Regions from separate parts of the Cellulomonas sp. ATA003 genome, predicted to be linked through region 3. Evidence: predicted binding sites of a transcription regulator. Region 3 holds the regulator's gene; each other region holds the start of a gene.
What was found. Region 3 encodes LexA, which represses DNA repair genes until DNA is damaged. Its sites were predicted from a motif close to TCGAACANNTGTTCGA; they were not measured.
Positions count from the first base shown of each region.

Region 1: REH70_RS18045 (DUF222 domain-containing protein) is a predicted target of LexA. The motif match lies at 2,031-2,046, and genes of this name have one in related genera.
Region 2: REH70_RS08505 (DUF222 domain-containing protein) is a predicted target of LexA. The motif match lies at 9,112-9,127, and genes of this name have one in related genera.

Region 1 covers NZ_CP133990.1:3,638,096-3,648,542, reverse strand. The annotation lists partial or broken gene REH70_RS18050 (zinc-dependent alcohol dehydrogenase family protein) at 1-193, shown strand, start outside; gene REH70_RS18045 (DUF222 domain-containing protein) at 234-2,012, opposite strand; gene REH70_RS18040 (PHB depolymerase family esterase) at 2,559-3,548, shown strand; gene REH70_RS18035 (AAA family ATPase) at 3,574-4,053, opposite strand; gene REH70_RS18030 (PadR family transcriptional regulator) at 4,165-4,776, shown strand; gene REH70_RS18025 (hypothetical protein) at 4,883-5,890, shown strand; gene purS (phosphoribosylformylglycinamidine synthase subunit PurS) at 5,988-6,278, shown strand; partial or broken gene purQ (phosphoribosylformylglycinamidine synthase subunit PurQ) at 6,278-6,969, shown strand; gene REH70_RS18010 (GNAT family N-acetyltransferase) at 7,058-7,486, shown strand; gene REH70_RS18005 (pentapeptide repeat-containing protein) at 7,536-8,174, opposite strand; gene REH70_RS18000 (hypothetical protein) at 8,439-9,326, opposite strand; gene REH70_RS17995 (3-oxoacyl-ACP reductase) at 9,323-10,447, opposite strand, start outside.
Region 2 covers NZ_CP133990.1:1,740,923-1,751,369, reverse strand. The annotation lists partial or broken gene REH70_RS08540 (acetylxylan esterase) at 1-778, shown strand, start outside; gene REH70_RS08535 (VOC family protein) at 1,022-1,429, opposite strand; gene REH70_RS08530 (M15 family metallopeptidase) at 1,532-1,924, opposite strand; gene REH70_RS08525 (hypothetical protein) at 1,921-2,616, opposite strand; gene REH70_RS08520 (HAD family hydrolase) at 2,884-3,741, shown strand; gene REH70_RS08515 (bifunctional diguanylate cyclase/phosphodiesterase) at 4,963-6,150, shown strand; gene REH70_RS08510 (hypothetical protein) at 6,345-6,920, shown strand; gene REH70_RS08505 (DUF222 domain-containing protein) at 7,522-9,030, opposite strand; gene REH70_RS08500 (5'-nucleotidase C-terminal domain-containing protein) at 9,309-10,447, opposite strand, start outside.
Region 3 covers NZ_CP133990.1:2,838,261-2,848,707, forward strand. The annotation lists gene REH70_RS14195 (AMP-binding protein) at 112-1,845, shown strand; gene nrdR (transcriptional regulator NrdR) at 1,853-2,446, opposite strand; gene REH70_RS14205 (LysM peptidoglycan-binding domain-containing protein) at 2,652-2,909, opposite strand; gene lexA (transcriptional repressor LexA) at 3,269-3,976, shown strand; gene REH70_RS14215 (hypothetical protein) at 4,081-4,398, shown strand; partial or broken gene REH70_RS14220 (L-lactate dehydrogenase) at 4,459-5,354, opposite strand; partial or broken gene REH70_RS14225 (ATP-dependent DNA helicase) at 5,527-7,775, opposite strand; partial or broken gene hflX (GTPase HflX) at 7,881-9,438, opposite strand; partial or broken gene REH70_RS14235 (class I SAM-dependent methyltransferase) at 9,679-10,322, shown strand; gene REH70_RS14240 (thioredoxin family protein) at 10,309-10,447, opposite strand, start outside.

The sequences.
Region 1 (10,447 bases), 800 kb from region 3:
GGAGCTCGAGGTCATCGGTAGCCACGGCATGGCCGCTCACGAGTACCCCGCGATGCTCGCGCGGATCGCCTCCGGGGAGCTGCGCCCCGAGCGGCTCGTCGGCCTCACCATCGCCCTGCCCGACGCCCCCGACGCGCTCGCGGCGATGAGCCGCGCCGCCGGAGCAGCAGGCATGACGGTCGTGGTCCCGTAGGGGTCACCGCTCACGGACGGTCCCGCGCTCAGCACGTCTCTCACGTCGGATCACCGCCGTCCCATGCCGCCAGGAAGAACGCCGGCACCCGCGCTCCGGTGAGCGGGTCGTTCGTCCACGTGAGGTCGAGTTCGTCGGTCGCCTGGTCGTCCCCTGTGGGCGCAGTGCCGCTACGTCGGCCGGTCGCGCTGAGCGGCTGACCTGCGCTGGGTCGCGCGCCTGGGCCGGGTAGCGGGTCACCGCCAGGGGGCTGACCCGGCAGGTGCGGGCATGGGGCATCGGGTGTGGGTTGCTCTCGCGACGGGGCGGCGACGGGGTGCGCGCCGACGTCCCGTCCGCTGCGGTCGCGGAACCGGTAGGTGACTCGGGGGAGTGGTCCGGGTGGTGCGGTGCCGGGTGGTCGACCCGGCGGTGACTTCACCGTCACCGTGCCAGGGATCCTGGTGATGGCGAGGTCGCGTCGGTGGGTCTCGTGGTGGTGGAACCCGCACAGGAGCACGCCGCTGTCGGCGGAGGTGGGCCCGTTGTCGCGGTCCCACCAGTCGATGTGGTGGATCTGGCACCACCGTGCCGGTGCGTGGCACGACGGCCATCCGCACTCGCGGTCGCGGGCGATGATCACCTTGCGGAGCTGCCCGGTGAACAGCCGCTGCGACCGGCCCAGGTCCAGGGGCGTGCCGTCGGCGTCGATGACGGCACGGGTGAGTTCGCAGTCGCACATCGCCGCCGCGAGATCGCTGACCGGGAGCGGGGTGCCGTCCTCCAACGTCGCTGGCGGGTAACTCACCACAGCAGCCGTCTCGTCCGGCGCGCCGTTGCCTGCGACTGCGCCGCGGCGTTGCCGGTCGCGTTCGGCGCGCGCGGCGGCCCAGGTCTCGGGGGTGAGGATCATCGTGATCTGCGGCGGCACGTGCCCACCCGGCTTGGTCCCCGGGTCGGCCAGCACGTGCTCGGCCATGTCTGTCAGCGCGTCCGCGCGGCGTTGTCCGGGGTCACGGTCGTCGTCCTCCGCCGGCCGCGGCGACAGCGCCTCCAGTGCCAGGGCCACCTTGTGCCCGGCGATCGGGTCCAGGCGCCCCTTGAGGAACGTCCCGGTCGAGGACTGGGACAGGTGCAGGTACCGCTCGCACCGCCCCGCCTCGTGGGCGCGGTCGAACCCGCCCGGGTCCACCTCCGCCGCCCACCGATCCACGGTGATCTGGAAGGCGCCGGCGTCCTCACGTTGGGCGACCTCGACCAACGCCTCCTGCACGGCCGGATCCGCCAGCACCGCCCGCTGGGTCGGGGTGCCGCTCGCCGCGACCTTCCCGAGCACCGCGGCGTGACCAGCCGTGATGCGACCGTCGATCACCGCTGCGGCGGCGAGCGGGGCGGCGTCGAATTGGTCGGCTTGCCGCACCTGCGCCCCGGCAGCCCGCGCACCCGCACCCGAGGCGCGCCCCCGGGTCGCCTCGTAGGACCGGTCACCGGCACCCCGCCACGCCCCCGCCTCCCGGTCAGCGACCAGCACGGACGCGCGCACGACGCTCAGGCCGTCGATCACCCGGTCCAGGTCGGCCAGCAGCGCCGACCGGTCCGCGGGCGACCATCCCGCCGCACCCATGACCTGGCCGGTCAGGGACGTCAACGTGGACCGCAGGATGCGTCCGGATTCGGCGGCGGCCGTCGCGCCATCCGAGTGTGCGGCCGGGGTGGCGGCGTCGGTCGCGGGCGTGGCTGCGGCGCATGCGGTGGGCGCCGCGGCGGCGGCCGTCACGGGTCGCGGACCGGCGTCCGATCCGGCGGCGGACGGTCGCGTGCGGAAAACCGACTCCGTCATCGTCGCCACCTCCTCGCTTCGAACGCTTGTTCGAAGTTTAGTGCGGCACACCCACACGCAGCGGATTCGCACAAGATCTGTGGACAGCACGCGACATCCGATGACGGCCGGCCAGCCGTGCTCGGGCGCACAACCGCCAGCGGCCGGCCCAGCCGTGCTCGGGCGCACATCGCCGCCGTCCGGCCCAGCCGCCCTCGCGCACACGTCCGCCACCGGCCGACTCAGCCGCGCTTCCGTTCACCACTCCTCGGCGGTCGACCCTGCCGCGATCGGGCGCACCGTCGACAGCCAGTGCGCGCACGCCCGCAAGGCCACGCCCACCACCCCCGGTTGCCCGCACCCCCGCCCTCTCGTACGTTCCGCCCGACCGTCCGCCGCGTCCCGCGACGGGCTCGACCCGGTCCGCAGCGACGCGGGCCCGAGAGGTGCCGCATGCACGACGACGTGCCCCCCACCCGCCCGGCCACCCCCGCCACTAACGCCCGCCCCACGACCAGCAGCGCCACACGCCCCACCCACCGCCCCACCCACCGCCCCACCCGGCGCTTGCTCTTCGCCGCCACCGCGCTCGCCGCGTGCCTGAGCCTCGCGGTGCCCGCAGCCGCAGCCGCCTCGCGCGTCGACCCCCGGGTCGACCCGACGCCGGTCCCGCCCCTGGTCGAGCCGCTGCCCGCGCCGACCGGGGAGCTCATCGAGATCACCGACTTCGGCCCCAACCCGACCGACCTCGACATGCACCTCTACGTGCCGCATGACGTCCAGCGCCGACCCGAGGTCCTCGTCGCGCTGCACTACTGCACGGGGTCGGGCCCCGCGATGTTCGGCGGCACCGACTACGCCTCGCTCGCCGACGTCTACGGGTTCGTCGTCATCTACCCGTCGGCGACCCGCGCCGGGCAGTGCTTCGACGTCTCGTCGCCGTCCACCCTCACGCGTGGCGGCGGTAGCGACCCCCAAGGGATCGTCTCCATGGTCGAGTACGTGCAGCGTGAGCTGCGCGGCGACCGCACGCGCGTGTACGTCACCGGCATCTCGTCCGGCGCGATGATGACGAGCGTCATGCTCGCGACCTACCCCGACGTGTTCGCTGCCGGGTCCGTCATGTCCGGCGTTCCGCACGGGTGCTTCGCGACGAGCGACGGCTCGGAGTGGAACAACGCCTGCGCCGACGGCCTCGTCGACCTCACCCCGCAGGAGTGGGCCGCCCTGGTCGACGACGCCTACCCGGGCTACCGCGGCCAGCGCCCCCGGGTGCAGCTGTGGCACGGCACCGCGGACGACACGCTCGACGTCGCCAACCTCGGCGAAGGCGTCGAGCAGTGGACCGAGGTCCTCGGGACCCGGCCGGAGCCGTCCCTCGTCGACCACCCGCGCGCCGGGTGGACCCACGAGGCTTACACGAGCCGCAGCGGCCGCACCCTGGTCGACGCGTACACGCTGCGCGACGCCCCGCACGCCGTCGCGCTCTCCGAGCCCTGGCTCGAGCAGCTCGCGGTCGACTTCTTCGGCCTCGACCAGCGCGGCGGACGCCCCTGACGTCGTCGCCGGCCGCCCGCGTCGATCATCGCCCCCGGGCGACGGTCTCCAGGCGGTCGGCGACCTCGCCCAGCGGTGCGCGGGTGTCGATCTCGACGGTCGCACCCGCGCGCAGCAGTGGCTCCACCTCGGCGGTGTCCGCGACGATCCGCTCCCGCTCCACCGCCGTCTTGCCGAAGTCGTTCCCGTCCCGGTCGGCGATCCGCCGGAGCATCACCTCGAGCGGCGCGCTCAGCAGGACGACAGCGTCGAACCGCGACCGGAAGCGTCCCTGGTTCATCACCGTCCCGGCGACGAACAGCGCGCCGTCGGTGTGGCCGTCCAGGAGCGCCGCGATGCGGTCCTCGCGCCACAGGGGCTCCGGCGGGGTCCCGTCGCCACGGGCGACGAGGTGGATCCAGTCGCCGTCGTCCGTGTCGACGACGCGATGCCCCCGCCGCGCGAGCTCGGCCAGCACCGTGGACTTCCCGACGCCGGACATCCCCGTCACCAGCACCGTGGTCATGCCCGCACCGTAGGCGCCGTGCCCGACGACGTCGCCCCCGGAGCCCCGCGGGACGCGGCAGCGGGGAGCGACCCCTTCCGCGCATGCCTCGCCGCACGATATATATCGTCCATGGCCTTCCGGATGACCGAGCAGGCGTTCCTCGTGCTCCTCGCGCTCGCCGACGAGCCCCGGCACGGGTACGGCGTCGTCCGCGCGGTCGAGGAGCTGTCCGACGGCGCCGTGCGGCTGGGCGCCGGGACGCTCTACGGCGTGCTCGACCGCGCCGTCGCCGCCGGCTTGGCCGAGGCGTCCGGCGAGGTGGTGGTCGACGGACGCCTGCGTCGCTACTACCGCCTCACCCCCGAGGGACGGGACGCCGTCGCGACCGAGGCGGCGCGGCTCGAGGCGATGGCGGCGAACGCGCAGCGGCTGCTGACCGGTTCGCCGCGTCCTCGACCCAGCGGCCCCCGGTCGCGCCGCGGCCCGCGCTGGGTGGTGCGTCGTGACCGGGGTCCCGCGGGGTTCGGGTCGCCCGAGCCCGAGCCCGAGCTCGAGCCCGAGCCCGAGCCCGAGCCGTCGCCCGAGCCCGAGCCCGAGCCCGAGCCCGATTCCGGAGTCCACCCCGACGTCGACCCCGACCGCGACCGGGCACGGACCGACCACCCGCGACGACGACCTCGCCCGCTCCGCCCGGTTCTGGCTGCGCGCCTACCCCCGTCGCTGGCGGGCGGAGCGCGGTGACGAGCTCGTCGCCCTGCTCACCGACCTCGCCGGTCTCGACGCCCGCAGCCTGGACGCCCGGACCGCGGCCGACCTCGTCCGCTCCGGCTGGGCCACACGCCTGCGGATGCGTCCGCCGCTCGGGCACTGGCTCGCGTACCGGTTCGTCGGCGCGCGCATCCGGCCCGCGTACCGCGCGTGGGCCCGGGACGACATCGAGGGACGCCTGTTCCCGGCACGCCGTGCCCTGGTGAGCTACGCGTTCGTCCTCGTCATGGCTGGTGTCGACCTCCTGTCGCCGGGGCCCGGCATCTGGGGCCCCGGGTGGTGGTGGCTGATCGTCGCGATCGCGGTGGTGGGAACCGTCGTGTCGGCCGGGCCTGAGCGTGCCCGCGCCGTCGAGCGCCACCTCGCCCTCGACTCCGGCGAGCTGGTCGTCCCCGGCGCGGTGGTCAGCTCGCTCGGCCCCCGACGCCGACTGGCTGCGCGGTCCGCACTCGCCTGGACGACCGCCGCCCTCGCCGTGCTCGCGGTGACGACGACGACGTCGATCCTGCTCGCCCCGCGCGGGTGGAGCGTCCGCGTCGAGCCGATCGAGGGCGGGCTGAACGTGGACCCGATCGGCGTCCCGCTCGCGTCGGGCCGGACGGCGGTCCTGGGCGCGCTCGCGCTGTCGGCGGCCGTCGGTCTGCTGCTCGCCGCGATCGGCACCCGGCGTGTCCGCCGCACCGCGCCCCACGCCCAGGCACAACCGCACCGGACGACGATGCCGCTCTCGGTGGGCGCCCGCACCGCGCTCACTTGCGGGGTGGGCGTGGCCGGGGTCGTCGCGGGCCACGAGATCACCGGTGCGACGAAGCTGTGGCTCAGCGCGGTCCTCGGACCGCCGTCCGTCCTCCTCCTGCCCCTCACGACCGCGCTGCTCGCCCATGCCCGACGCGCCCGCGTCCCGCCAGGTGACCCGGAGCCCGCCGCGGTCGACCTCTGGCGGATGGCCTCCCACGGGCGACCGCCGGCCGTGGACGCGCCCGTCCTCGCGCCCCGACCGGTCCACGGCCCCGTCCCACCCGGCGTCGTCGTCCCGTACCCGGCCCGCCTGGACCTGCCCCTCCCGCCACCACCACCGCCGGGCTGACGCCGGGGGCGCCTGCCCGCCCCCGGACGCCCGCACCGACCGCCGTCGGCCCGCCGGTATCCTCGGAGTCCTCCCTCAGCACCAGGAGTGACTCCCCATGGGACGTGTCGTCGTCGAAGTCATGCCGAAGCCCGAGATCCTCGACCCGCAGGGCAAGGCCGTCGCCGGTGCGCTCCCGCGGCTCGGGTTCGGCCAGTTCACCAGCGTCCGGCAGGGCAAGCGGTTCGAGCTCGAGGTCGACGGCGAGGTGACGCCCGACGTCCTCGAGGCAGCCGCGCAGGCCGCCGCGACCGTGCTGTCGAACCCGGTCATCGAGGACGTCGTCCGGGTCGCCGACATCGAGGCCGACGCCGCCGCGACGGTCGCCTCGACCGGGACCACCGCCTGATGCGCGTCGGGGTCGTCACCTTCCCCGGCACGCTCGACGACCGCGACGCCGCCCGCGCGGTGCGCCTCGCGGGCGGCGAGCCGGTCGCGCTGTGGCACGCCGACGCGGACCTGCACGACGTCGACGCCGTCGTCCTGCCGGGTGGGTTCTCCTACGGCGACTACCTGCGCGCCGGCGCGATCGCGCGGTTCGCGCCCGTCATGGAGCCGATCGTGGACGCCGCGAAGGGCGGACTGCCGGTGCTCGGCATCTGCAACGGCTTCCAGATCCTCACCGAGGCGCACCTGCTGCCCGGGTCGATGGTCAAGAACGAGGCGCTGACGTTCGTCTGCCGCGAGCAGGAGCTCACGGTCGAGAACGCCGACACCGCGTGGACCCGGGCGTTCCGCGCCGGGCAGCGCATCACCGTCCCGCTGAAGAACCAGGACGGCCAGTTCGTCGCCGACGAGCGCACCCTCGACGAGCTCGAGGGGAGGGTCGCGTGGTCTTCCGCTACGAGGGCCACGATCCGAACGGCTCGCGCCGCGGCATCGCCGGCATCGCCAACGAGGCGGGCAACGTCGTCGGGCTCATGCCGCACCCCGAGCACGCGGTCGAGGCCGGCTACGGCCCGGACAGCGCCGACGGCCCGCGCCGCGGCACCGACGGCCTCGGTCTGTTCACCTCCGTGCTGCAGACCCTCGTCGGCTGACCCCGGGGTGGACGCCAGCACGACCAGCACGATCTCGGTCGCCTCGGTCGCCTGGGACGATCCCGACGCCGCCCGCCTGCGTGACGCGATGCAGGCCGAGATGCGCGCCCTGTACGAGGACGACGACGAGCCCGTCCCGCTGCGGGACGTCTCGACGATCGCCGCGATGGTCCTGCTGCGGGTCGACGGCGAGCCGGCCGCATGCGCCGCGCTGCGTCGCCTCGTGCCGGGATCGTGGGGCGACGGCGCCCCCGGCGCGCGTGTCGGCGAGGTCAAGCGCATGTACGTCGACCCCCGGTTCCGCGGCCGCGGGCTGTCCCGGCTCGTCCTCGCCGAGGTGGAGCGGCACGCGCGTGACCTCGGCCTGCACCGGGTGGTGCTCGAGACGGGCGCCCTGCAGACCGCGGCGATCGCGCTGTACGAGCGCTCCGGGTACGTGCCGATCGCCCGCTACGGCGGCTACGCCGACGTCGAGCTCTCCCGCTGCTACGCCAAGGACCTCGCCGCCCGCTCCTGACCGGTCCGGGCGATCTGCCCGGCCACCACGCCGGCCTTGCCCGACGACCTCACCCGACGACGTCGATCCCCAGGTGCGCCGCGAGCGCGGGCCCCAGCCTGAGCAGCTGCTCCCCGCTGATGACCGCGCCGCGCAGGTGCGCGAGCCCGTCGAGCGCGGACAGGTCGGCCCCGCGCAGGTCCACCCCCGTGAGGGTCGCCCGGGTGACGTCGAGCCGCTCGACGCGGCAGTCGGTGAGCGTCACCCGCGTCGCGGTCGCGGCGATGAGGTCGAGCTCGCCGACCACGCACCCCTCGAGCACGACGTCGGTCAGACGCGCCTCGCGCAGGTTGAGGTAGTCGATCTTGCCGCCGGTCACCCGCACCCGCTGGAGCTCTGCGCCGGACAGCGCGACGGCGCCGAGGCGGCACCCGGTGAGCGCGACGTCCCGCCACACCGAGTCGCGCGCGGTGAGGGTGTGCGACCGGACGTCGGTGAGCACGCAGTCGCCGACCCGCGCGTGGTCGAGCGTGACGTCGTCGAGCACGCAGTCGGTGAGGGCCGACTCCAGCAGCCGGACGTCGGTCGCGCCCTGCCCGGACAGGTCCAGGCCGCGCAGCTCGACGCCGTCCAGGACGACGTCGTCGGCCAGCTCACCGGACCACGGCTCGAGCTCGGGCAGCCGGACGTCCCCGATCGGTCGCTTCATGCGACCAGCCTGCCAGCCCCCACCCACGACGACGCCCGCGGAGACGGTGAACCGTGCCGGCGTGCCAGGGGTGCACACCGACACGGATCGCCGCCGCCGCGGGCCGCCATCGGGCGGGCATCCTGCCACGCCCCGCTGTGCCGCTCCGCGCAGTCCAGGGTCAGCGGGGGACGACCGCCCCCGTCAGGTGGAGGGTGGACGACCGCGCGTCCCAGCCCGTGTACGCGAAGCCGGGTCCGTCGTCGCGGGGCGCCACCCGGACCGTCACCGTGCCGGGCAGCAGCACCGGCTTGGCGAACTCGACGGTCCAGGTGAACGCCCCGCCGCGCGCCGGACCGACCGCCGCGAGCGCCCGGGACGCGGTGTACATCCCGTGCGCGATCGCCCGCGGGAACCCGAGGGGCGCGCGGTCAGCGCCGAGAGGTGGATCGGGTTGCGGTCGCCCGAGACGGCGGCGTAGCGGCGCCCGGTGTCGGCCGGCAGCACCCACCGGCCGGTCGGCGTCGGCGGGACGAAGTCCGCCCCGGCGGGACGCCGCCCACCGGCGACGTCCGCGGCGGAGGCGCCGTCCGCGGCCGAGGCGCCGGCAGAAGTGGAGGCAGCGGCGGGGGAGGAGCCGCCGTCGTCGGCCGGCAGCCGGACGCCCTTGGCGAGGTACGTCGACACCCCGCGCCACACGACGTCGTCGGACCCGGCTGCGGTCACCTCGGTGACCAGGTCCACCTGCGTCCCGGACCGGTGCGCCCGCAGGTCGCGGGCGTGCGCCCGGACGTCCAGCCGCTCCCCGAGGCGCAGCGCACGCTCCTGGGTGACCCGGTTGGCCAGGTGCACCATCCCGGCCAGCGGCAGCGGGAAGTCCGGCCGGACCATCAGCGCGGTCGCGACCGGGAACGCCAGCACGTGCACGAACCCCGCGGGCAGCGCGTCCGACGCCGTCTCGCCGAGCCCGTGCTGGTACGCGCTGAGGTGCTCGGCGTCCGCGACGACGTCCCGGACGGCGTACTCGACGTCCGGCAGGGCGGGCCGCCCCGGCCGGCCGAGCCGGGACCGCGCCGCGAGCCGCACCGACGCGCCGACCCCGCGCACGTACAGGCCGCCAAGCCCCGGCGTCGCCGGCAGCTCGACGCGCTCACGCGACGCGGGCGTGGTCACGCGCCGACCATGTTCTGCCCGCACACCCGCAGCGTGCGCCCGACGACGCCGCCCGCCTGCGGGGCCGCGAGGAACGCGACGGCCTCAGCGACGTCCACCGGCAGGCCACCCTGCTGCAGCGAGTTGAGCCGCCGGGCCACCTGGCGCGTCACGGCGGGGATCCGGGCGGTCATCTCGGTCTCGATGAAGCCGGGGGCGACGGCGTTGGCCGTGCCGCCGCCGTCGGCCAGCAGGGGAGCGGTCGCGCGCACCATGCCGATGACGCCGCCCTTGGACGCCGCGTAGTTCGTCTGGCCGCGGTTGCCGGCGATGCCGCTGGTCGAGGCGAGCGAGACGATGCGCGGGGCGTCGTCGAGTACGCCCGGCCGGACCTCCCGGGCGGCGAGCAGGGCCTCGTTCATCCGCAGCTGCGCCGCGATGTTGACCGCGAGCACGGAGTCCCAGCGGTCCGGCTTCATGTTGGCGAGCAGCTTGTCGCGCGTGATGCCCGCGTTGTGCACGACGACGTCCAGCCGCCCGTGCCGCGCGAGCGTGTGCTCGAGGATGCGCTCCGCGGCGTCCGGCGCGGTGATGTCGAGCTGGAGCGCCGACCCGCGCACGGAGTTCGCGACCCGCGCGAGCCCCTCGCCCGCGGCCGGGACGTCGACGGCGACCACGGTCGCGCCGTCGCGGGCGAGAGTCGCCACGATCGACGCGCCGATCCCGCGCGCCGCCCCGGTCACGACGGCGACCCGGCCGGCCAGCGGCGCGTCCCAGTCACCCGGCAGCGCCCCGGCGGCCGAGTCGACCCCGAGCAGCTGCCCGTCGACGAACGCGGACCGGCTGGACAGGAAGAACCGCAGCGCCCCGATCGCCGAGGGCGCGTCCACGCCCACGCCGTCGGCGACGACGATCCCGTTGCCGGTCGCACCGCCGCGCAGCTCCTTGGCGAGCGAGCGCAGCAGCCCGTCGACCCCCTGCCGGGCGGCGGCGACCGCGGGAGCATCCCCGTCCGACGCCGGACGCGACAGCGTCACGACCCGCCCCGCGGGCGCGAGCCCGCGCAGCGTCCCGGCCGCCTCGAGCACCGGCGCGGAGAGGTCGTCGGGGTGCGTCGCGCCGGTGAGCACGAGCACGACGGC
Region 2 (10,447 bases), 1.1 Mb from region 3:
AGGCCTGGCTCCTGCGTCCGGCCGGTCCCGTGCCCGACGGCGGCCTGCCCGCCGTCGTGCAGTACATCGGCTACGGCGGGGGGCGCGGGCTCCCGCACGAGCACCTCGCCTGGCCGGCCGCGGGGTACGTGACCCTCGTGATGGACACCCGGGGCCAGGAAGCCGATCCGGCAGCGGTGGCGCCACGCCGGACCCGGTGGGCAGCGGCCCGGCCGCGCCCGGTTTCCTCACGCGCGGCGCCCTCGACCCGCACGAGCACTACGTCCGCCGGTTGTTCACCGACGCGGTGCGCGCGGTCGACGCGGTCCGCTCCCTGGACGACGTGGATGCCTCGCGGGTCGCCGTCCTCGGCGCGAGCCAGGGCGGCGGGATGGCGCTCGCGGTCGCCGGACTCGTCCCGGGGCTGGCCGGCGTGCTGACCGACGTCCCGTTCCTGTGCCACGTGCGCCGCGCGGTGGACCTCACCGACCGCGACCCCTACGCCGAGATCACCCGCTACCTCGCCGTCCACCGCGACGCCGCCGAGACGGTGTTCCGGACGTTCTCCTACCTCGACGCGGTCAGCCACGCCCGCCGCGCGACCGCGCCGGTGCTGTTCTCGGTCGCCCTGCGGGACCCGATCTGCCCACCGTCCACCGTCTACGCGGCGCACAACGAGTACGGCGCCGCGACGGGCCGCGTGGCGCCCACGGCGATCGACGTGTACCGCTACAACGAGCACGAGGGCGGTGGCGGCCACCGCTTCCCGCGGCAGCTCGCGTGGCTCGCGCCCCTCATGGGTCAGCCGGGGACGCCCTCCCCGCCGACTCGCCCTCGTCGGGCTCCGTCGTCGGAGCCTGACCCTCGTGCGAGTCCGGGATCGGGTGGGGGTCGACCGCCCAGGTCGGGACGTCGGGCTGCTGGGGGTCGAAGCTGTCCGGCAGTTTCTCGGTCATGCCTCCACGCTCGCACCCGGCGAGGACGGGCGCATCCGGGCGACGCTCACGCCTCGCTGACGACGCTCAGGCTCCGCTGACGACGCTCAGGCCCCGCTGATGTTGACGAGCCACCCGACGCCGAAGCGGTCCACGCACTCGCCGAACTCGTCGCCCCACATCTGCTTCTCGAGCGGGACGTTCACCGTCCCGCCGTCCGCGAGCCGGGCGAAGAAGCCGCGCAGCTCGTCGGCGTCGTCGCCGTGCAGGCAGACCGTGATGGTGCCGCCGGGCGTGTGCGGCATCCCCGGCGGGAGGTCGGACGCCATGAGGATCCAGCCGTGCGGCGTCTCGAGCTGGGCGTGCATGATGCCGCCCGGGTCCACGCCCTCGGGGGCACCGAACTCGCCGAACGTGTTCATCTGGAGCTCGCCGCCGAAGACGCTGCGGTAGAGCTCCATGGCCTCGCGCGCCGTCCCGTCGAGGTGGATGTAGGGGCTGAGGTGGTTGGCCATGGTGAACTCCCGGGTGCGAAGGGCTCGGTACAGGGCGCGGCGCGCCACACCACTTCGACCGACCGCAGCGGCGGAAGTCATCGGTGCACTCGCCCGCGCGGGTCAGGCGGTGCCGAACTCCCAGTGCCACGGCTCCTGCGGTCCGCCGCCACCGGGCTCCATGACCCGCGGGTGGTGCCAGCCGAACGCCTCGGCGTGCTCCTGCAGCCACCGGTACCCGGGGTGGTCGAACTGCCCGAGCCGCCCGATCCCGCCGAAGTCGACGGCGAGGCCCCACCCGTGGTTCGACGTCCCGGGGACCGCCGCCAGCCACCCCTTCGACGCCCGCAGGCTGACCTGCACGTCGAGCGGCCGGTACGCGCTGACGATGTCCAGGTCGCGTCCGAACTCGGCGCGGTGGGCGTCGTTCAGCAGGGTCAGGGCCGAGGCGGCGTCGCACTGCAGGCGGGCGGACGGGTCGAACGGCACCGGGCACAGCGCCTCGGACGGGATCATCCCGTTCGCCCAGCGCCGGACGAGCTCGGTGACGCCCGCCGGGGCGTCCGGGCGGAGCCGCGCGCGTGCGGACGTCCCGACCGCGCCGGCGCCGGCTCGCGCGGACGGCGAGACGGACTCGGCCGGCCCGGCGCCGGGTGACGTGGCCAGGACGCCGTCGGGCAGGGGGCCGGAGGGGCGAGCGGGACCTTCCCGGCGTCCGCGGCAGCCCCGGCGGCCGCCTCGAGCTCGGCGAGTCGCTGCCCCGGGACGACGACGGCCTCCTGAGCAGCCGCCTGCACGAGGGACTCGACGTCCATGGCGTACCGGAAGACCTCGCCCGCGGTCTGCGCGACGGCGGCGCTCCGCGTCAGGTCGCCGACGTCGCGGGATCGGCCCGTACCGGGGCCGAGCAACCCGGTCAGCCGGTCGGCTGCCGTCCTGAGGGCGTCCGGGACCTGGTCCGGGACCTGGTCCGGCGGGAGGGTCGCCGCGAGGCCGTCCGCGGCAGCGGCCGCGGCGAGCGCAGCGGTCGCGAGCGCGACCGACTCCCTCCAGGCGGCGTCGGCGAAGGCCCGCGCGGCCGGGGCGAGCCGATCCGTCGCCGCCCCCGCGGCACGCTGGGCCACGGGGGGCGCGATGGTCCCGCCGAAGCCGGTCCACCGGTCCGGTGCCGCGGTGGCCGGGGGTCCACCGGCGAGAATCCCCGCCACGACCACGACCGCGCCGCCGCGGCTCCAGCGGAGGGCGGGCCCTGCGGCTCTCCCCGGAGCGCGGTGACGCCCTCGCGACCTGTCGACCGTCACCCGTCGCCCTCCTCTGCGCCTCGTCGCACTGCCCGGATCCTCCCGATCAGCGCGACGGTCCGAGCACAGCACAGCCGGACCCGCGCGGTAACGGGCCCGGAGGTCACGATCAGGTCACGGCGCGCGTGCCGCCCGCATTTCACCCGCGGCCCACCGCGCTGGGAGGATCGACGCATGTCCCTCGACACCGCTGCCCGGGTGGCGCTGACCGGCCCGCTGCCCGACCTGCGCCTCGTGACGGTCGACATGGACGGCACCCTGCTGGACGCCGACCACCGCATCCCGGACTCGCTGTGGTCGCTCCTGCCGCAGCTGCGAGAGCGCGGTGTCATCTTCTGCCCCGCGAGCGGCCGTCAGCACGCGACGCTCGCGGCCCAGTTCGCCCCGGTCGCCGACGACCTCGTGATCATCGCGGAGAACGGCTCCTACGTGGCGCACGGTGGACGGGAGATCAGCTCGACCACGATCGACCGGGGCGTCGTCGACGAGGTCGTGCGTGCGGTGCGCGACCTCGTGGCGACCGGGGTGCACGCGGGCGCCGTCGTCTGCGGGAAACGCTCGGCCTACCTCGAGACGCACGACGCCGCCGTCCGCGCGGAGGCGGACCGCTACTACGCGCGGCTCGAGTCGGTCCCCGACCTCCTCGCGGTCGACGACGACGTCCTCAAGGTCGCCGTCTTCGACGCCGGCTCGGCTGCTCGGACCACCGCCCCGGCGCTCGCCCGGTTCGCCGACACCCATCAAGTCGTCGTCTCGGGTGCCCACTGGGTGGACGTCATGCACGCCGACGTCCACAAGGGCGCGGCCGTGCAGACCCTGCAGCGCCTGCACGGGATCAGCCGAAGCCAGACCATGGCGTTCGGGGACTACCTCAACGACCTGCAGATGCTCGACGCCGCCGAGCACTCGGTCGCCATGGACAACGCGCATCCCCAGGTGCTGGCGCGGGCGCGGTACCGGGCGCCGTCCAACACCCAGGACGGAGTGGTCCGCACGTTGCGCACGGCCCTCGGCCTGACGGGCGCTCCGTGATCCCCACCGACCGTCGGTGTGCTACAGATGACCAGGTCATGCGTCGGTTCACCCGTTCGCACGCAGGGGGTCCTATCGCTCAACGAGGTGAGTTCCGCGCCGATGGGTCCAGTGACGGCGGGAGCACCCGCCCCGCCCGCAGGCGGACCCGAACCGACGCCGAGACGCGACCACGATCGCGATCCGGCGGCACACAGCACGAGGAGCCCGGCAATGTTCAAGTGGCGCAGCACGAAGCACACCGTCGTCCGTCTCGCGGGGAGCACTCCGGTGCTCGTCGCCGCGACCGTCGTCACCAGCGGCTGGAAGTGGATCTGACCGGCTCCACACCGGACCGGGGGCCGCACGTCGGCCCACCCGGTCCTCAGTGGTCTCCGCGTACGTCCTGCTCGTCGCACTCCTCGGTGTCGCAGCCCTCGTCGTGGTGACCGTCCGGACCGACTGGTCCCGGACGCTCACCGACCTGCCGGTCTGGCCGGCCGCCTTCCTCGCCCTCGCGGCGCTGATCGGCGAGGTGAAGCCGCTCAGCGTGTCACGCGGCGACGAGCCGGCCGAGGCCGTGTCGACGTCCACGCCGTTCGTCCTCGCCCTCATCCCCGTCGGTGGGCTGGGGGTCGCGATGCTCGCGCAGCTCGTCGCGAGCCTCGCCGACGACGTCCTGCAGCGGCGTGCGCCGCTGAAGTCGGTGTTCAACTCGGGCCAGTACGCGCTGAGCCTGCTCGCGGCGGGCGCCGTGTTCACGTGGCTCGCCGACCTGCGGCTGCTCGAGGTGCCAGGCACGGTCCCGCTCGAGGACCTGCTGCCCCTGCTGATCGCGGGCGTGGTCATGGTCGTCGTCAACCGGCTGCTGGTCGCCGTCGTCGTCTCGCTCGCCGCTGCCCAGCCGCTGCAGCGGGTCGTGGGCCACGACGTGCGCTTCTTCGCCGCCACCCAAACCATCTTGCTGTGCATCGGCGCGGTCGCCGCGAACGTCGCGAGCAGCGGCGTCCCGTTCCTGCTGCTGCTGTGCGCCCCCGCCCTCGCGGTCTACCTGTCCACCAAGGTGGCGGTGCGGCACGCCTACCAGGCCACGCACGACCCGCTCACGGGTCTCGGCAACCGCGACCGGCTCCAGGCGCAGCTCTCCCACTCCATCGCGGCGCGGGGGACGACACCGGCCCCGGTCTCGTCCTGCTCGACCTGGACAACTTCAAGGACATCAACGACACGCTCGGACATCCGGTGGGCGACCAGCTGCTGCGCACCGTCGCCGATCGCCTCGACGGCGTGCTCGGCGGCTCCCAGCTCGTCAACCGCCTGGGCGGTGACGAGTTCGGTGTCGTGGTCGACGGCGGCCTCGTCGACAGCGAGGCGCTCGCGCACGATCTGCTCGCCGCGCTCGCCGCGCCCATGCCGGTCGGTGAGCTCGACCTCGTGGTCCGGGCGAGCGCCGGGGTCGCGGTCGCACCCGCGCACGGCACCGACGCCGCGACGCTGCTGAAGAACGCCGACATCGCGCTCTACCAGGCCAAGCTGGACCGCGACCGGACCTGCGTCTACTCCGAGCGGCTCGACGTCAACACCGTCGAGCGACTGCGCCTGCTCGCGGATCTGCGCGCGGCTCTCGAGAACGGCCACCTCACCGTCGCCTACCAGCCCCAGATCGACCTGACCGACCGCAGCACCGTCGGGGTCGAGGCGCTGATCCGCTGGCGTCATCCCGCCCGTGGCCTCGTCCCCCCGGACAGCTTCATCCCGCTCGCGGAGAACTCCGGCCTCATCGGCGCCTTGACGGCCTACGTGCTGGACACCGCGCTCGCCGACCTCGCCCGGTGGCGTGCGGAGGGGCACCGGCTGCGGATGGCCGTCAACCTGTCCGCGAGGCACCTGTCCGACCTCGCGCTGCCCGGTCAGGTCGCCGAGGCGCTGCGTCACCACGGCGTCCCGCCCACGGAGCTCGTCCTCGAGGTCACGGAGACCGGCCTCATGTCCGACCCCGCCCGCGCCGGCGTCGTCATCGCCGAGCTGCGGAGCCTCGGCGTCGGGATCGCCGTCGACGACTACGGGACCGGGCACGCCTCGCTGAACTACCTCAAGCGCCTCGACGTCGACGAGCTGAAGGTCGACCGGTCGTTCGTCAGCGACATGGACCGCGACCACCACGACTTCATCATCGTGCGCTCCACCATCATGCTCGCCCGGGACCTCGGGCTGCGGGTCATCGCCGAGGGCGTCCAGGAGGAAGCCACCGCCATCAGCCTGCGGGACCTCGGCTGCGCGATCGGGCAGGGCTTCCACCTCGCCCGACCGACCACCCCCGAGGAGATCGGTGTGCGCCTGCGCGCCGATCGCGCCCGGGTCAGCCCGACCGGCGGTCGGCGTGCCGCCGGCGCCGACGTGCCGCGCCCACGCCCCGCGACGGGGTCCTGACCCGCCCTCGCCCTGCACGCTGACCTCGCCAGGCGCTCGCGCCTCGGCTCCTCGCGCGCCCCAACTCCTCGCGCCTCAGCTCCTCGCGCCCCAGGTCAGCGCGGGCACGCTCATCGAGCCACAGCCGAGCGGCCACGGCTCGCACCCCACGGCGACCCGGTGCGGGAGGCAGTCGCACACGCGACGATGCCTCGGTGAGCCTCTACGCCGAGATCCCCGCCCGCCGCGCCCGGCAGCTTGCCGGCGACACGCTGGTCCTCGCATGGGTCGTCGCCTGGGTCCTCGTGGGCCGGGCGGTGCACGACGTCGTCGGGCGGCTCGCCGAGCCCGGTCGCGCTCTCGAGAGCGCAGGCGGAGCCCTCGAGGAAGGTCTGCGCGATGCAGCCGAGGGCGTCGCGCGCACGCCGCTCCTGGGAGACGACCTGCGGGCACCGTTCGACTCGGCCGGCGACGCCGCACTCGCCCTCGCGGGCTCGGGAGTCGACATCCAGACCGGCGCGGAGCGGGTAGCGGTGCTCGCCGGTGTCTCGGTCGCCGCGTGGCCCGTCGTGCTGGTGGCCGGCGTCTGGGCCGTGCACCGGTGGCTGTCCGCGCGGCGCGCTGCGCGGGTCCGTACGGTCCGTGACTCCCCGCGGGTACGGACCTGCTCGCGCTCCGCGCACTCGTGGACGCGCCCCTCGGTCGGGTCACCGACGTCGCGCCGGACGTCGTCAGCGCCTGGCGACGCGGGGATCCCGACGTCGTCCGCGCGTTGGCCGGCATCACCCTGAAGGGTGCGGGACTGCGACCCCGCTGATGGACGGAACGGCAGCACGGCGAGCGGAGGGAGACATCAGCAGCGTCGCGCTGGAGGTGAGATGCGGCAGCCCGGTCCGACCCTTCAGCGCGGCAAGGCCCTTCAGCGCGGTCAGACCCTGCAGCGCGGTCAGACCCGGCAACCCGGGCAGGCCCGGCAGCGCCGGTGTGGTCACACGGTTCGGCTCCGCGCGTCCCCGTGCCGCCGACCGGCCGTGGCGTCGGACCGCGGTTCGGCAGTGATCGGCACACCTCACACCTCCAGGAAGAACGCCGGCACACGGGCGCCCGTGAACGGGTCCGTCGTCCACTCGAGCTCACCGGTGTCGGGCGAGGCGGTGGCCTGCGCAGGCGCGGTCCCTGACGAAGCGCGACCACCGGAGCGCCCCGCTTCTGCGGGGTGCAGAGCCCCGTCGCCCGCGCCCATCACCCCGTCCGCCGCGGCGACCAGCCGACCGGTGCGGTCGCGGAACTCGTAGGTGACCCGGGCGAGTGCTCCCGGTGGTGCGCAGCTCGCGCCGCTCCCGCGAGGCGCGGGTCCGTGCGGTGGGGGTCCGTGCGGTGCGGCGACCGCGCCTACGGGGGCGGGTGGCCGGGAGGTGCGTCGCCGGCGTCGGGCGGCTCCTGCGCTGATGACCGGCTGACCGCCGCCGCGCTCCTCGCGGCCGTCGCGTTCTTCGTCGACGTCGCGGTGGCGGCGATGCGCGTGATGGTGAGATCGCGTCGGTGGGTCTCGTGGTGGTGGAAGGAGCACAGGGGGACGCCGTTGTCGGCGGAGGTGGGTCCGTCGTCGCGGTCCCACCAGGCGATGTGGTGGATCTCGCACCACCGCGCCGGTGCGTGGCACGACGGCCACCCGCACTCGCGGTCGCGGGCGATGATCGCCTTGCGCAATGCCCCGGTGAACAACCGCTGCGTGCGGCCGAGATCAAGCAGTTCCCCGTGGGCGTCGATGACGACCCTGGTGATATCGCAGTCGCACATCGCCGCAGCCAGCTCGGTGACCGGGACGGGGGTGCCGTCCTCCAGGGTCGCCGGCGGGTAGCTCACCGGGGCGACCGTGGCCGATGGGCTGACCGCGTCGCCGGCGGACACCCCCACACCGGAGGGCGCATCGCCGGTACCCGTACCCGTACTCGTGCCAGTGCCAGTGCCAGTGCTGGTGCCTGAGCCCGTGGTGGTGGGCTGTGGTGCGCGGCGTCGCCGGTCGCGTTCGGCCCGGGCTGCCGCCCACGTCTCGGGAGTCATGACCATCGTGATCTGCGCCGGCACATGCCCACCAGGCTTCGTGTCCACCGACGCCAGGACCCGCCCCGCCATCTCCGTCAGCGCGTCCGCGCGGCGCTCGCCCGGGTCACGGTCGTCGTCCTCTGCCGGGCGCGGGGTCAGCGCCTCCAACGCCAAGGCCAGCCGGTGCCCGGCGATCGTGTCCAACCGCCCCTTGAGGAACGTCCCCGCGGTGGACTGGGTCAGGTGCAGGTACCGCTCGGCGCGCCGCGCCTGGTGGTCGCGTTCCAGCCCGTCGGGGTCCACGGTCGCGGCCCACCGGTCCACGGTGATCTGGAACGTGCCGGCGTCCTGCCGCTCGGCCACCTGGACCAGCGCCTCCTGGACCGCCGGGTCCGCCAAGGCCTCCCGCTGCACCGGGGTACCGGTCACCGCGACCTTCCCCAGCACCGCCGCGTGACCCACGGTGATGCGACCCTCGGTGACCGCTGCTGTGGCGGCGGGGGCGGCGTCGAGCTGCTCGGCCTGCCGCACCTGCACCCCCGCCGCCCGCACACCTGTCCCAGAGACCCGCCCCCGCGCCGCCTCGTACGACCGGTCACCCGCACCACGCCACGCCCCGGCATCCCGGTCCGCCACCAGCACCCCGGCCCGCACGACGCTCAGACCGTCGATCACCCGGTCCAGATCCGCCAGCAACGCCGACCGGTCCACGGCCGACCACCCGGCCGCACCACCGACCTGCCGGGTCAGCGACGCCATCACCGTCACCAGGGTCTGCCCGGACGCGAGAGCGGGCGTCGCTGGTGCGCAGGCGGGGGTGCCGCCGTCAGCGGACCCGTCAACGGCGATGGCCACACCGGTGAGCGTGGGCGGTGGAGGGAGCGCTGGACGCGCCGCAGGCGGAGTGCTCTCGGTCACCGCAGCCACCTCCCCGCGTCGAACGTATGTTCGAAGTCTACCGAGGGCACCCACACGCGGAGGTACCGCGACGCATCTGTGGACAGCGCGCGCGACTAAGAGAACGTGCGGCGGCGGCGCGGGAGGAAGGGGCCCTCCCTGACCGAACACCTCCACCACATCGTCCGGTCGCACACCGCGACGGCGGTGGCGGGCGTCGCCCACCACCGCCGTCGTCAGCTACCAGCCGTCACGTCACGGCGCGAGGTCCCGTGCCTGCGCCGCGATCCCCGTCCCCGCGGGTCACTCCACCCGCTGCCCGCGGCGCGCGACCGACCACAGGCCGGCGCCGAGCGCGAGGAGCAGTGCGGCCAGACCGGCGATGCCGGCCGCCTCGGCTCCGGTCGCCGCGAGGGCCCCGGACCGGCCGCCGCCCGTCGCCGCACCCGAGCCTCCCGCGCCACCCGAGCCGCCACCTGCCGCACCTGAGCCGGTCCCCCGGCACCCGACCCACCGCCCGTGCCCGGGGCGGGCGTCGTCGTCGGGCTCGGGGTGGGAGTCGGCGCCGGGGTGGTCGGCGTGGGCGTCGGGACCGGCGTGGCGACCGGTTCGGTGACGAGCGTCCAGCTCGGCTCGAAGAAGTCCGCCGGGTCGATCACCTCGGCCGCCGCGGCCCAGTCGATGAGCAGCTGCCGGATCTCCAGGCGCTCGTCGTACAGCACCTCGGCGTCCGCGACGTGCGGGTATCCCCCACCACCGCTCTGGCGGTAGTTGTTCACCGCGAGCACGAAGACGTCGTCGTCGGCCACCGGGGTGCCGTCGGGGTGCGAGAGCCCGACGATGCGCTCCCCGGCGGGCTGGGAGATGTCGATCGCGTACTCGAGCCCGGAGACGACGTCGTAGTTGTAGTCCGGGATGCCCTCGGGACGGTCCTCGGTGACCGCGTTCGTGCCGGTCTCCGGGTCGAACTCCGCGCCGACCTCCGCCTGGTTGAAGTACCGCCCCGAGAACTCCAGGTAGTCGGTGAGCTCGGCACCGGTCATCCGCACGCCCACGAGGGTGTTCTCGTAGATGTACAGGCCCGCCATGTCGCGGATGGTGACCTCGCCCTCGGGGAACACGGCGGTGCGCGAGAACGGGGACGCCTGGGAGATCACCGGCAGGTCGGCGTACGGGGTGTCGGCGAGAGCGGACTCGACGGTCTGCGCCTGCACGTGGTTGATGAAGTCGATGATCGGGGTGTCCTCGTACCGCGACGTCGCCGCGGAGAGCTCGGTGACCGACGTCGCGACCGGCGTGTTGACGTACTCGACCGTCGCCTCGTGCTCGGCGGTGAGCTCGGCGACGAACGCGGCGTCCTCGGTCTCGATCTCCT
Region 3 (10,447 bases):
CGGCCCCGGGCCTGGGGCCTGGGGCCTGGGCCCGGGCGCACGCCGGGTCGGAGCCACGCGCGACCGGGCTACCCGGCAGTAACCTACGCAACCGTAGGTTAGCCTGACGCCGTGGCCGACCCCCTCGCTGACCGTCCCTGGCTCCGCTCCTACCCCGCCGGTGTCCCGGCCGAGGTCGACGTCCCGGACGAACCGCTGACCGCCGCGCTGGACCGCGCCGCCCGACGTCACGGCGACCGGGTCGCCGTCGACTTCCAGGGACGCACCACCACGTACGGCGAGCTCGCCCGCGAGGTCGACCGCGCCGCCGGCGCCCTGGCCGGCCTCGGGGTGCGCGCGGGCGACCGGGTCGCGATCGCGCTGCCCAACTGCACCGCGCACGTCGTCGCGTTCTACGCGGTCCTGCGCCTGGGCGCCGTCGTGGTCGAGCACAACCCGACGTACACCGCGGAGGAGCTCGCGCACCAGCTCGCCGACTCCGGTGCGGTCGTCGCGATCTGCTGGCAGCGCACCGCGGGCGAGGTGGCACGCATCCGGTCACGGACCGCCGTCCGCACGGTGGTCGCCGTCGACCTCGCCCGCGACCTGCCACCGCTCAAGCGGCTCGCCCTGCGCCTGCCCGTCGCCCGGGCACGCGCCACGCGCGCCCAGCTGCAGGCGCCGGTCCCGGCAGGCTGCCCGGACTGGCACACGCTCGTGCGGCAGGCCGCCCCCGTGCCCGACGACGTCGCGCGGCCTCGCTCCGGCGACACCGCGCTCCTGCAGTACACCGGGGGGACGACGGGGACCCCGAAGGCCGCGGTGCTCACGCACCGCAACCTGGTCGCCAACGCGCTGCAGGGCGCGGCGTGGGCGGGTCTGCGCGACGGCGAGGAGACCGTCTTCGGGATCCTGCCGTTCTTCCACGCCTTCGGTCTGACCCTGTGCCTGACGTTCGCGACCCGCATCGGTGCGACGCTGGTCGCCTTCCCGAAGTTCGACCCGGAGGCGGTCGTCGCCGCGCAGGCGCGCCGCCCGGCGACCTTCCTGCCCGGGGTGGCGCCGATGTTCGACCGCATCGCGACCGTCGCCGAGACGACCGGCGCCGACCTCACGTCGGTGCGGGTCGCGTTCGCCGGGGCGATGCCCGTGCCCGCGTCGACCGCCGCGCGCTGGGAGGCGCTCACCGGCGGCCTGCTCATCGAGGGGTACGGCATGACGGAGACCTCGCCGGTGGCGCTCGGCAACCCGTGCTCGCCCGACCGCCGGCCGGGGACGCTGGGCCTGCCGTTCCCCAGCACCCGCATCCGCGTCGTGGACGTGGACGACCCGACCTGCGACGTCGAGCCGGGCGAGCGTGGCGAGCTGCTCGTCGCCGGCCCGCAGGTCTTCGCCGGCTACTGGAACCGTCCGGAGGAGACCGCCGGATCGCTGCTGCCGGGCGGGTGGCTGCGCACGGGGGACATCGTCGTGGTCGACGACGCCGGGTCGGCGACCCTCGTCGACCGCTCCAAGGAGATGATCATCACCGGCGGCTTCAAGGTGTACCCGTCGCAGGTCGAGGACCACCTGCGGGCGATGCCCGGCGTCGCGGACGCCGCCGTGGTGGGCCTGCCCGGCGGTGAGCTCGGCGAGACGGTCGCGGCCGCCGTGGTGCTCGCCCCCGGCGCCGGCGCCCCGGACCTGGCTGCCGTCCGCGCGTGGTGCGAGCAGCGCCTCGCGCGCTACGCGGTCCCCCGGCGCGTCGACGTCGTCGCCGAGCTGCCCCGGTCCCCCATCGGCAAGGTGCTGCGCCGAGTGGTCCGCGAGCGGCTGCTCGGCCAGGCCCCGGGCGACCCGACCGAGGCCGGCCGGACCGCGAGCTGACGTCCGCTCAGCGGGCGGGCTCGGTCGCCGGCGAGCCGCTGCCGGTCGTGCCGGCGGTGGCGTCCGACGCCCCGTGGGCGGAGCCTGCGTCGTCGGTCACGGGGTCGCCGGAGCCCGCGTCGGACAACGGCGAGCCGGCGTCGACGGCGGACGCCTCGTGCTCGGCGCGGAGCACGGTGATGGCCGCCTCGAAGTCGTCCAGCGAGTCGAACGCCTGGTAGACGCTCGCGAAGCGCAGGTAGGCGACCTCGTCCAGGTCGCGCAGCGGACCGAGGATCGTCAGCCCGATCTCGTACGCGTCCAGCTCGGCACTGCCGGTGCTGCGGATCATCTCCTCGACCCGCTGGGCGAGCAGGGCGAGGTCGTCCTCGGACACCGGACGCCCCTGGCACGCCTTGCGCACGCCGTTGACGATCTTCTCGCGGCTGAAGGGCTCGGTGGCGCCGGACCGCTTGACGACCGACAGGCTCGCGGTCTCCACGGTGGTGAACCGGCGACTGCACTGCGGGCACTGCCGACGCCGGCGGATGGACGACCCGTCGTCGGAGGTCCGGGAGTCGACGACCCGCGAGTCGGCGTGACGGCAGAACGGGCAGTGCACAGCGGCCTCCGGCCCCTCGGAGCGGCCGGGCACCCCGATCCGATTGGTCTGGCATGTGGTGGCTGCGGCCGCTGACACCTATGACAACTGCCGCCCAACCTAGGCGGCGCCCTCCCGGGCCTGCAAGGTGCGCCCGGACCACGGCGCCGACCACACGCGCCCGTCGTGGCCCGGCGATCCGGCCGGCCCGCGCTCCGCGCGCGGGTCAGTCCCCGGCCGGCACCAGGATCTGCTCGCCGGCGACCAGACCGCTGGACGCACGGTTGTTCAGGGTCACCAGGTCGTCGACCGTCTCCCGCACGTCCTCACCCGGAGCCGTGAAGCCGGAGGCGATCGACCACAGCGTCTCGCCGCTGCCCACGGTGTAGGTGTCGACCGCGACGGGCGAGGCCGGGGCGTCGGCGACGGCACGCCCACCGGTGAACACCGCGCCCGCTGCGAGCAGGACCGCGACCGTCCGCACCGCGCGGCGACCGCGCGGTGTCAGGTGGAGCTCGCCCCGCCGGTCGTCGTGGGTGTCATCGTTGCTGCGCTCATCGTCCTGCTCCCTCCGTCGGTCCGGGCCGAACGTCTGTTCGTCGAACGTCTGTACGAATGTCTAGCACGCTTCGCCCGACACGTCGAGACACGATCGAACAGGTGTTTGAAACCCGGCCTCGGCGCTCCTAGGCTTGCGAGCACGCGGACAGCGCACCACGAGCCACCCACACGCCGACCGGGCGCACGGTCGGGGGCTCGGTGACGAGGAGGACTTCGGTGGCAGACGACGGCACGACACCCGGCCCGGACGGCCCCACGGCGGACGCCCAGGACCTCGCCTCCGTGCACGTCCTGCCCGACGGCGGGACGGGCGGCGACGGCCTCACGCCGCGCCAGCGGCTGGTGCTGGACACCATCCGGTCCTCGGTCGAGCAGCGCGGGTACCCGCCGAGCATGCGCGAGATCGGGGAGGTGGTCGGGCTGACCAGCCCCTCGAGCGTCAAACACCAGCTCACCGCGCTCGAGCGCAAGGGCTACCTCCGTCGGGACCCCAACCGGCCGCGCGCCATCGAGGTCGTGCAGCCGGACGACTCGCGTTCGATCTCGGCGTGGCAGGGGCAGCCGGCACCGCAGCCCTACGGCGAGGAGAGCCTCGCCTCGCAGGACTCCGCCCCGGCACCGTCGTACGTGCCCGTCGTCGGTCGGATCGCGGCCGGTGGTCCGATCCTCGCCGACCAGGTGATCGAGGACGTGTTCCCGCTCCCCCGCCAGCTGGTCGGGGACGGCGACCTGTTCCTGCTCAAGGTCGCGGGCGACTCGATGGTCGACGCCGCCATCTGCGACGGGGACTGGGTCGTCGTTCGTCGGCAGCCGGTCGCGGAGAACGGCGAGGTCGTCGCGGCGATGATCGACGGGGAGGCGACCGTCAAGACCTTCAAGCGCACCGACGGCCACGTGTGGCTGATGCCGCACAACGCGGCCTACGCGCCGATCCCCGGCGACCAGGCGCAGGTCCTCGGGCGCGTGGTGAGCGTGCTGCGGAGCCTGTGACCGCAGGCCGACGGGGCCGGTCGCCCTGGCGGCGCGGCGCCGCCGCCGGGTGCGGGACGAGGGCGCCGGCGGCACGCTGGGTCGCCGACGACAGGAGGGACCTCATGCCCGGACCACTGCGCGATCCCGGACCCCGCGCGCTCGACGCGCTGCGCCGAGCCGGTGGGGCGTCGGCGGCGTCCCCGGACGAGCCGGTCGCCCCGGACGAGCCCGACCCGGCCGCTCCGGACCCCGAGGCCGACACCGGTACCCACACCGCCACCCGCACCGACGCCGGCACCGGCACCTTCGCCGACACGGACGGCCGGGCACCGTCGACCGTCGACCGTCGACCGTCGGGCGACGGGACGGACGAGGACGTGCCGGGTGCCGTCAAGCGGCCCCCGGCCCGGACGGCCGATGCGCGTCCCGACCGGTCCTGAGGCGCCGGCGAGGCCGGCGAGGGCACGTCCCTGCCGAGCCTCGTCCGCCCGGCAGCGGGCTCAGAGCCCGAAGCGCCGCGCGACCGCCTGCAGGGCCTCGGCCGAGTGCCGCAGGCTGGCGAGCTCGTCGTCGGACATGGGGACCTCGAGCTGACGCTCCGCGCCGCGGCGACCGACGACGGTCGGCACGGACAGGCAGATGTCGCTGACGCCGTGGTAGCCCTCGAGCAGGCTCGACACGGGCAGCACCCGCCGCTCGTCCTTGAGCACCGCCTCGATGATCCGGGACCCGGCGAGCGCGATGGCGTAGTTCGTCGCGCCCTTGCCCTCGATGATCCGGTAGGCCGAGTCGATGACCTCGCGCGTCATGGACTCGCGCACCTCGGGGTGAGCGGTCCCGCGCTGCGCGACCCGCGCCAGTCCAGCAGCGGCACCCCACCGATCGTGGCCGACGTCCACAGCGGGAACTCGGTGTCACCGTGCTCGCCCGCGATGTACGCGTGGACGTTCTGCACCGCGACGCCGGTGTGGTGGGCGATGAGGTACCGCAGCCGCGACGAGTCGAGCACGGTCCCGGACCCGAACAGCTGCTCGCGCGGCAACCCGGAGATCTTGCCGGCGGCGTAGGTGACGATGTCGACCGGGTTGGTGACCATGACGAAGATGGCGTGCGGCGCGACCTCGACCAGGGCCGGCAGCATCGTCTTGACCAGCGAGATGGTGTTCTCGGCCAGGTCGATGCGGGTCTGACCCGGCTTCTGCTTCGCGCCGGCGGTCACCATGACCACGTCGGCGTCAGCGCACACCGCGATGTCGTCCGAGCCGATCACCTCGGCCATCGGCATGAACTGGATGCCATGCCCCAGGTCGAGGGCCTCCGCCTCGACCTTGGCGGCGTTGATGTCGTAGAGCGCCACCGTCCGGGCCGCACCGCGCATGAGCGCCGCGTACGCCATGGTCGCACCGACAGCACCCGCACCGACCACCGCCACCTTCGTCGTCCGGCGCGCGGGGGCGAGCGGGGAGTCGGCGGGGTGCGGCTGGGACGAGGTGTCGGTCACGGGTCCTCCGGGGGTGGTCGGCACACGCCGGCGCGGGTGTGCCGGCGCACGAGAGCGCGCGTCCAGGCTAGGCGGACAACCGCTCGAGCGCAGCGACCACCCGGGCGCGGTCGGTAGTGCGCCAGAAGCTCGGCAGCGACCGGGACAGGAACTCGCCGTACCGCGCGGTCGCGAGGCGCGGGTCGAGCACGGCGACCACGCCGCGGTCCTCCGTGCTGCGGATGAGCCGCCCGGCCCCCTGCGCGAGCAGCAGGGCGGCGTGGGTCGCGGCGACCTGCATGAAGCCGTTGCCGCCGGCGGCGACCACGGCCTCGGACCGCGCCGACCGGACCGGGTCGTCCGGGCGCGGGAACGGGATCCGGTCGATGAGCACGAGCCGGCAGGACGGCCCGGGGACGTCGACGCCCTGCCACAGCGACAGCGTGCCGAACAGGCAGGTGGCGGGGTCCTCGGCGAAGCGGCGCACGAGCGTCGGCAGCTGGTCGTCCCCCTGGACCAGCACGGGGACGTCGAGCCGCTCGCGCATCGCCTCGGCTGCCGCGGTCGCGGCACGGCGCGAGGAGAACAGCCCGAGCGTGCGCCCGCCCGCCGCGGTCACGAGGGCGGCGATCTCGTCGAGCTGGGCGTCCGTCGTGGGCTCACGCCCCGGTGCGGGCAGCCGCGACGCGATGTAGAGGATCCCCTGGCGTGCGTAGTCGAACGGGCTGCCGACGTCGACCGCCCGCCACGCGCGCTCGCTGTCCGGCTCCGGTCGACTGCCGCCCTCCTCCGGCCGCCTGCCGCCCGCCTCCGGCCGCCTGCCGCCCGCCTCCGGCCGCTCCGGCACGACCGTCGACGCCTCGCCGGTCCGGGCCCCGCCCTCCAGCCCGAGCGCGCGCGCGAGCGGGACGAACGACCCGCCGAGCGCGAGGGTGGCGGAGGTGAGCACCCCGGACCGGCCCGCGAGCAGGTGGGTGCGGATGAGGCCGTTGACGGACAGCGGTGCCGCGTGGAGCTTCGACATGCCGCCACCGCGCCATCCACCACCGGCGTCGTCGCCACGCGAGCACCACAGCACGTCGTGCTGCGGCCGGTCGGGGTCTCCGGCCATCCGGTCGGCGATCTCGAACAGCGCCAGCACCGCCGACGCCGCCATCTTCAGCCCGCCCTCGGCGGCCGCCTGGGCGGGGTCCCCTCGGGCTTCAGGACGCTGACCAGGCCGCGTGCCGCGTCCCGTACCGCGGCGACGGCACCCACGGCGTCGGGCGGCAGCCCGTCGCGGAACCGGCCCTCCGGCAGCTCGGCGAGCACCGCGCCGAGCGCGACGCTCGCCGCGTCGAGGTCGGTGGTCGGGACGCCGCCGTGCCGCCGCGCGAGGCGCGCGGCGTGCTCCACGCTCGCCACCGACAGCTCCACGGTGGCCTGCGCCGTGACCCGGTCGGTGAGCTCGTGGGCCTCGTCGACGACGAGCACGTCGTGCTCGGGGAGCACGTTCTGGGCGCCGGACGCCGCGATGCCGAGCATCGCGTGGTTCGTCACGACGACGTCCGCCTCCTTGGCCAGGTTGCGCGCCCGGTTCGGGAAGCAGTCGGCGATCATCGGGCACCGGGGACCGACGCACTCCAGGGACGTGACGGACACCTGCCGCCAGGCCCGGTCGCTCACACCGGGGACGAGGTCGTCACGGTCGCCGGTGCCGGTCTCGTCCGCCCACGCGCGCAGCCGTAGCACCTGCGCGCCGAGGTCACCGACCCGCTCCCCGTCCCCGTCGGCCGCAGGGTGGTCGGCGGCGCCGGCGTGCTCGGCGCGCGCGTCCACCGGCAGCGCGAAGAGCGTCGCGCTGTCGTCGGTCGGGTAGCCGCCGGTCGCCTTGTGCACGCACAGGTAGTTGTGCCAGCCCTTGAGCAGCGCGATCTGCGGCGCCCGGGGCAGCTCGGGGGCGATCGCGTCCGCGACCAGCGGGAGGTCGCGAGTCACGACCTGGCGTTGCAGGGCGAGCGTCGCCGTGGACACCACGACACGCTCGTCCTCCCGGACCGCGTGCCGCACCGCCGGGACGAGGTAGCCGAGCGACTTGCCGGTGCCGGTGCCGGCCTGGACGAGCAGGTGCTCCCCGCGGTCGATGGCCTCGGCGACGGCGCGGGCCATGGCGTGCTGCCCGTCGCGCCGGGCACCCCCGAGCCGCCCGACCGCGACGTCGAGGAGCGCGTCGACCTCGTCCGCCGGCGAGCGGTGCGGGCCGTCCGCGCCGTCGGGTGCGACGCCGACGGCGGCGCCGGTGTCACCGCGGTCGCCGGTGCCGGGCGAGGCCGCCGAGGCGGCCGTCGAGGAGGTCACGGGCACCGGGACAGCGTAGTCGCCGCCCCGGTGCCACCCGGCTGACGGTCCACCACCGGTGGCACCGGCGAGCGCGCCGGTGCCTCGGCCGGCACCCGGCCGGCGTCAGGAGGCGGCGACCGCCGCCTGCTCGAGCTCGGCCGCGAGCGCCGCGTCGACCTTGGCCCGCAGGGCGGTACCGCGCTCGGTGTGCTGCTCGGTCTCGATCTCCCCTTCGACGTGCACACGGCTGACGAGGTCGCCGCGCCCGTAGGGGATGACGACGTCGACCTGCACGCCCGGCCGGGGCAGCTGGTCGGCGATCAGCGTGAGCAGCTCCTCGATGCCCTCACCGGTGCGCGCGGAGACGACGATCGAGTGCACCTCGCGCGACCGCAGCCGGGCCACGACCGCGGGGTCGGCGGCGTCGGCCTTGTTGAGGACGATGACCTCGGGCACGTCCATCGCCCCCGGGATGTCCGCGAACACGTGCCGGACGGCGGAGATCTGCCCCTCGGGGTCCGGGTGCGAGACGTCGACGACGTGCAGCACGAGGTCCGCCTCGGCGACCTCCTCCAGGGTCGAGCGGAACGCCTCGACGAGCTGGTGCGGCAGGTGCCGCACGAACCCGACGGTGTCCGAGAGCGTGTACACCCGCCCGTCCGGGGTCTGTGCGCGCCGCACGGTCGGGTCGAGGGTCGCGAACAGCGCGTTCTCGACCAGCACGCCGGCGCCGGTGAGGCGGTTGAGGAGCGACGACTTGCCGGCGTTGGTGTACCCGGCGATCGCGACCGACGGGACGCCGTGCCTGCGGCGCGAGGACCGCATGGTCGCCCGGGCGGGCTCCATCGCGGCGATCTCGCGGCGCAGCTTGGCCATCCGGTTGCGGATGCGCCGGCGGTCCAGCTCGATCTTCGTCTCACCGGGACCACGCGACCCCATGCCGGCGCTCGCGCTGCCGACCTGACCACCTGCCTGGCGGGACATCGACTCGCCCCACCCGCGCAGGCGCGGCAGCAGGTACTCGAGCTGGGCCAGCTCGACCTGCGCCTTGCCCTCCCGGGACTTGGCGTGCTGGGCGAAGATGTCGAGGATCAGCGCGGTGCGGTCGATCACCTTGACCTTGACGATGTCCTCCAGCGCGCGGCGCTGGGAGGGCGAGCTCGCCGTCGACCACGACGGTGTCCGCACCCGACGAGCGCACGAGCTGGGCGAGCTCGGCGGCCTTGCCCGAGCCGAGGTAGGTGCTCGGGTCCGGGTTGCGCCGGCGCTGCAGGAGCCCGTCGAGCACCACCGACCCCGCGGTCTCCGCCAGTGCGGCGAGCTCGCGCAGCGAGATCTCGGCGTCCTCGGCGGTTCCCTCGCCCCAGACGCCGACGAGCACCACGCGCTCGAGCCGCAGCTGCCGGTACTCGACCTCGGAGACGTCCTGGAGCTCGGTCGACAGCCCGGCCACCCGGCGCAGCGACGTGCGCTCCTCGAGGTCGAGCTGGTCGCCGTCGTACGACGTGTGCCCCGCCGCGTCGACCTGCGGGCTGCCCCCGGCCCGCGCCAGCACCCGCGCGACGACGTCGTCGGCGACGTCCTGCGCGCTGCGCTCGGGGACGGCCTCGGCAGCGGCGACGTCGCTGCCGTCCTCGGGCTGGCCGGTGGCGTCGGGGTGTCCGGTGTGGGGATGGGTCACATGCACCTCTTCGTGAAGTCCTGGCGTGTCGTTCCAGCGTGACACGCACCGCCCACGGTCGCGACACAATTCGCTGGCAGCGTGACGCCGCGCCGCGGGCGCCGCCGGCCCGACCGTTACGCTCGCCGCGTGCCCGACGACGACCCCCGCACCGCCTCCGTCCCGGACGTCACGGACGGCACGCACGGCACGCACGGCACAGACGGCACAGCGGGCCCGGACGGCACGGACGCCGCCGGCGACCACTACTTCACCGCCCGGCCCGCCTCGGCCGACGAGCGCCGCACGCTCGACGTCCGCCTCGCCGGCCGGGACGTGACGGTCGAGACCGCGGGCGGCGTGTTCTCCCCGGTCGGCTCGACCTAGGCACGCAGGTGCTGCTGCGCAGCGTCCCCGCACCACCCGCCACCGGCGACCTGCTCGATCTCGGGTGCGGGTGGGGGCCGGTCGCGCTCACCCTGGCGATGGAGTCACCCGACGCCCGGGTGTGGGCGGTCGACGTCAACGAGCGGGCGCTGGACCTCGTCCGGCGCAACGCCGAGCGCCTGGGGCTGGCCGGGGTGCACGCGGTCACGCCCGACGCAGTGCCCGACGACGTCGCGTTCGCCGCGCTGTGGTCGAACCCGCCGATCCGGGTCGGCAAGGAGGCGCTGCACGCGATGCTGCTGCACTGGCTGCCGCGGCTCGCGGGCGGCGCCGACGCCCACCTCGTGGTGCAGCGCAACCTCGGGGCGGACTCCCTGCAGCGCTGGCTGGCCGATGCCCTGGCACCGGTCGACGGTGCCCCCACCGCCGCGGGATCCGACGCCTCACCGAGCGCCCTGACGGTCGAGCGCGCTGCGAGCGCGAAAGGGTTCCGCGTCCTGCGGGTCAGCCGCCGCTGACCGCTGCCGCGTGCGCGGCCGCGGCGCGCGCCTGCGCGAGGGTCGGCGCCCCGGACGCCCGCCGCACGACGACCCCGTCGCGGTCGAGCACGAGCACCGTGGGCGTCGTCGTCACGGCGAACCGC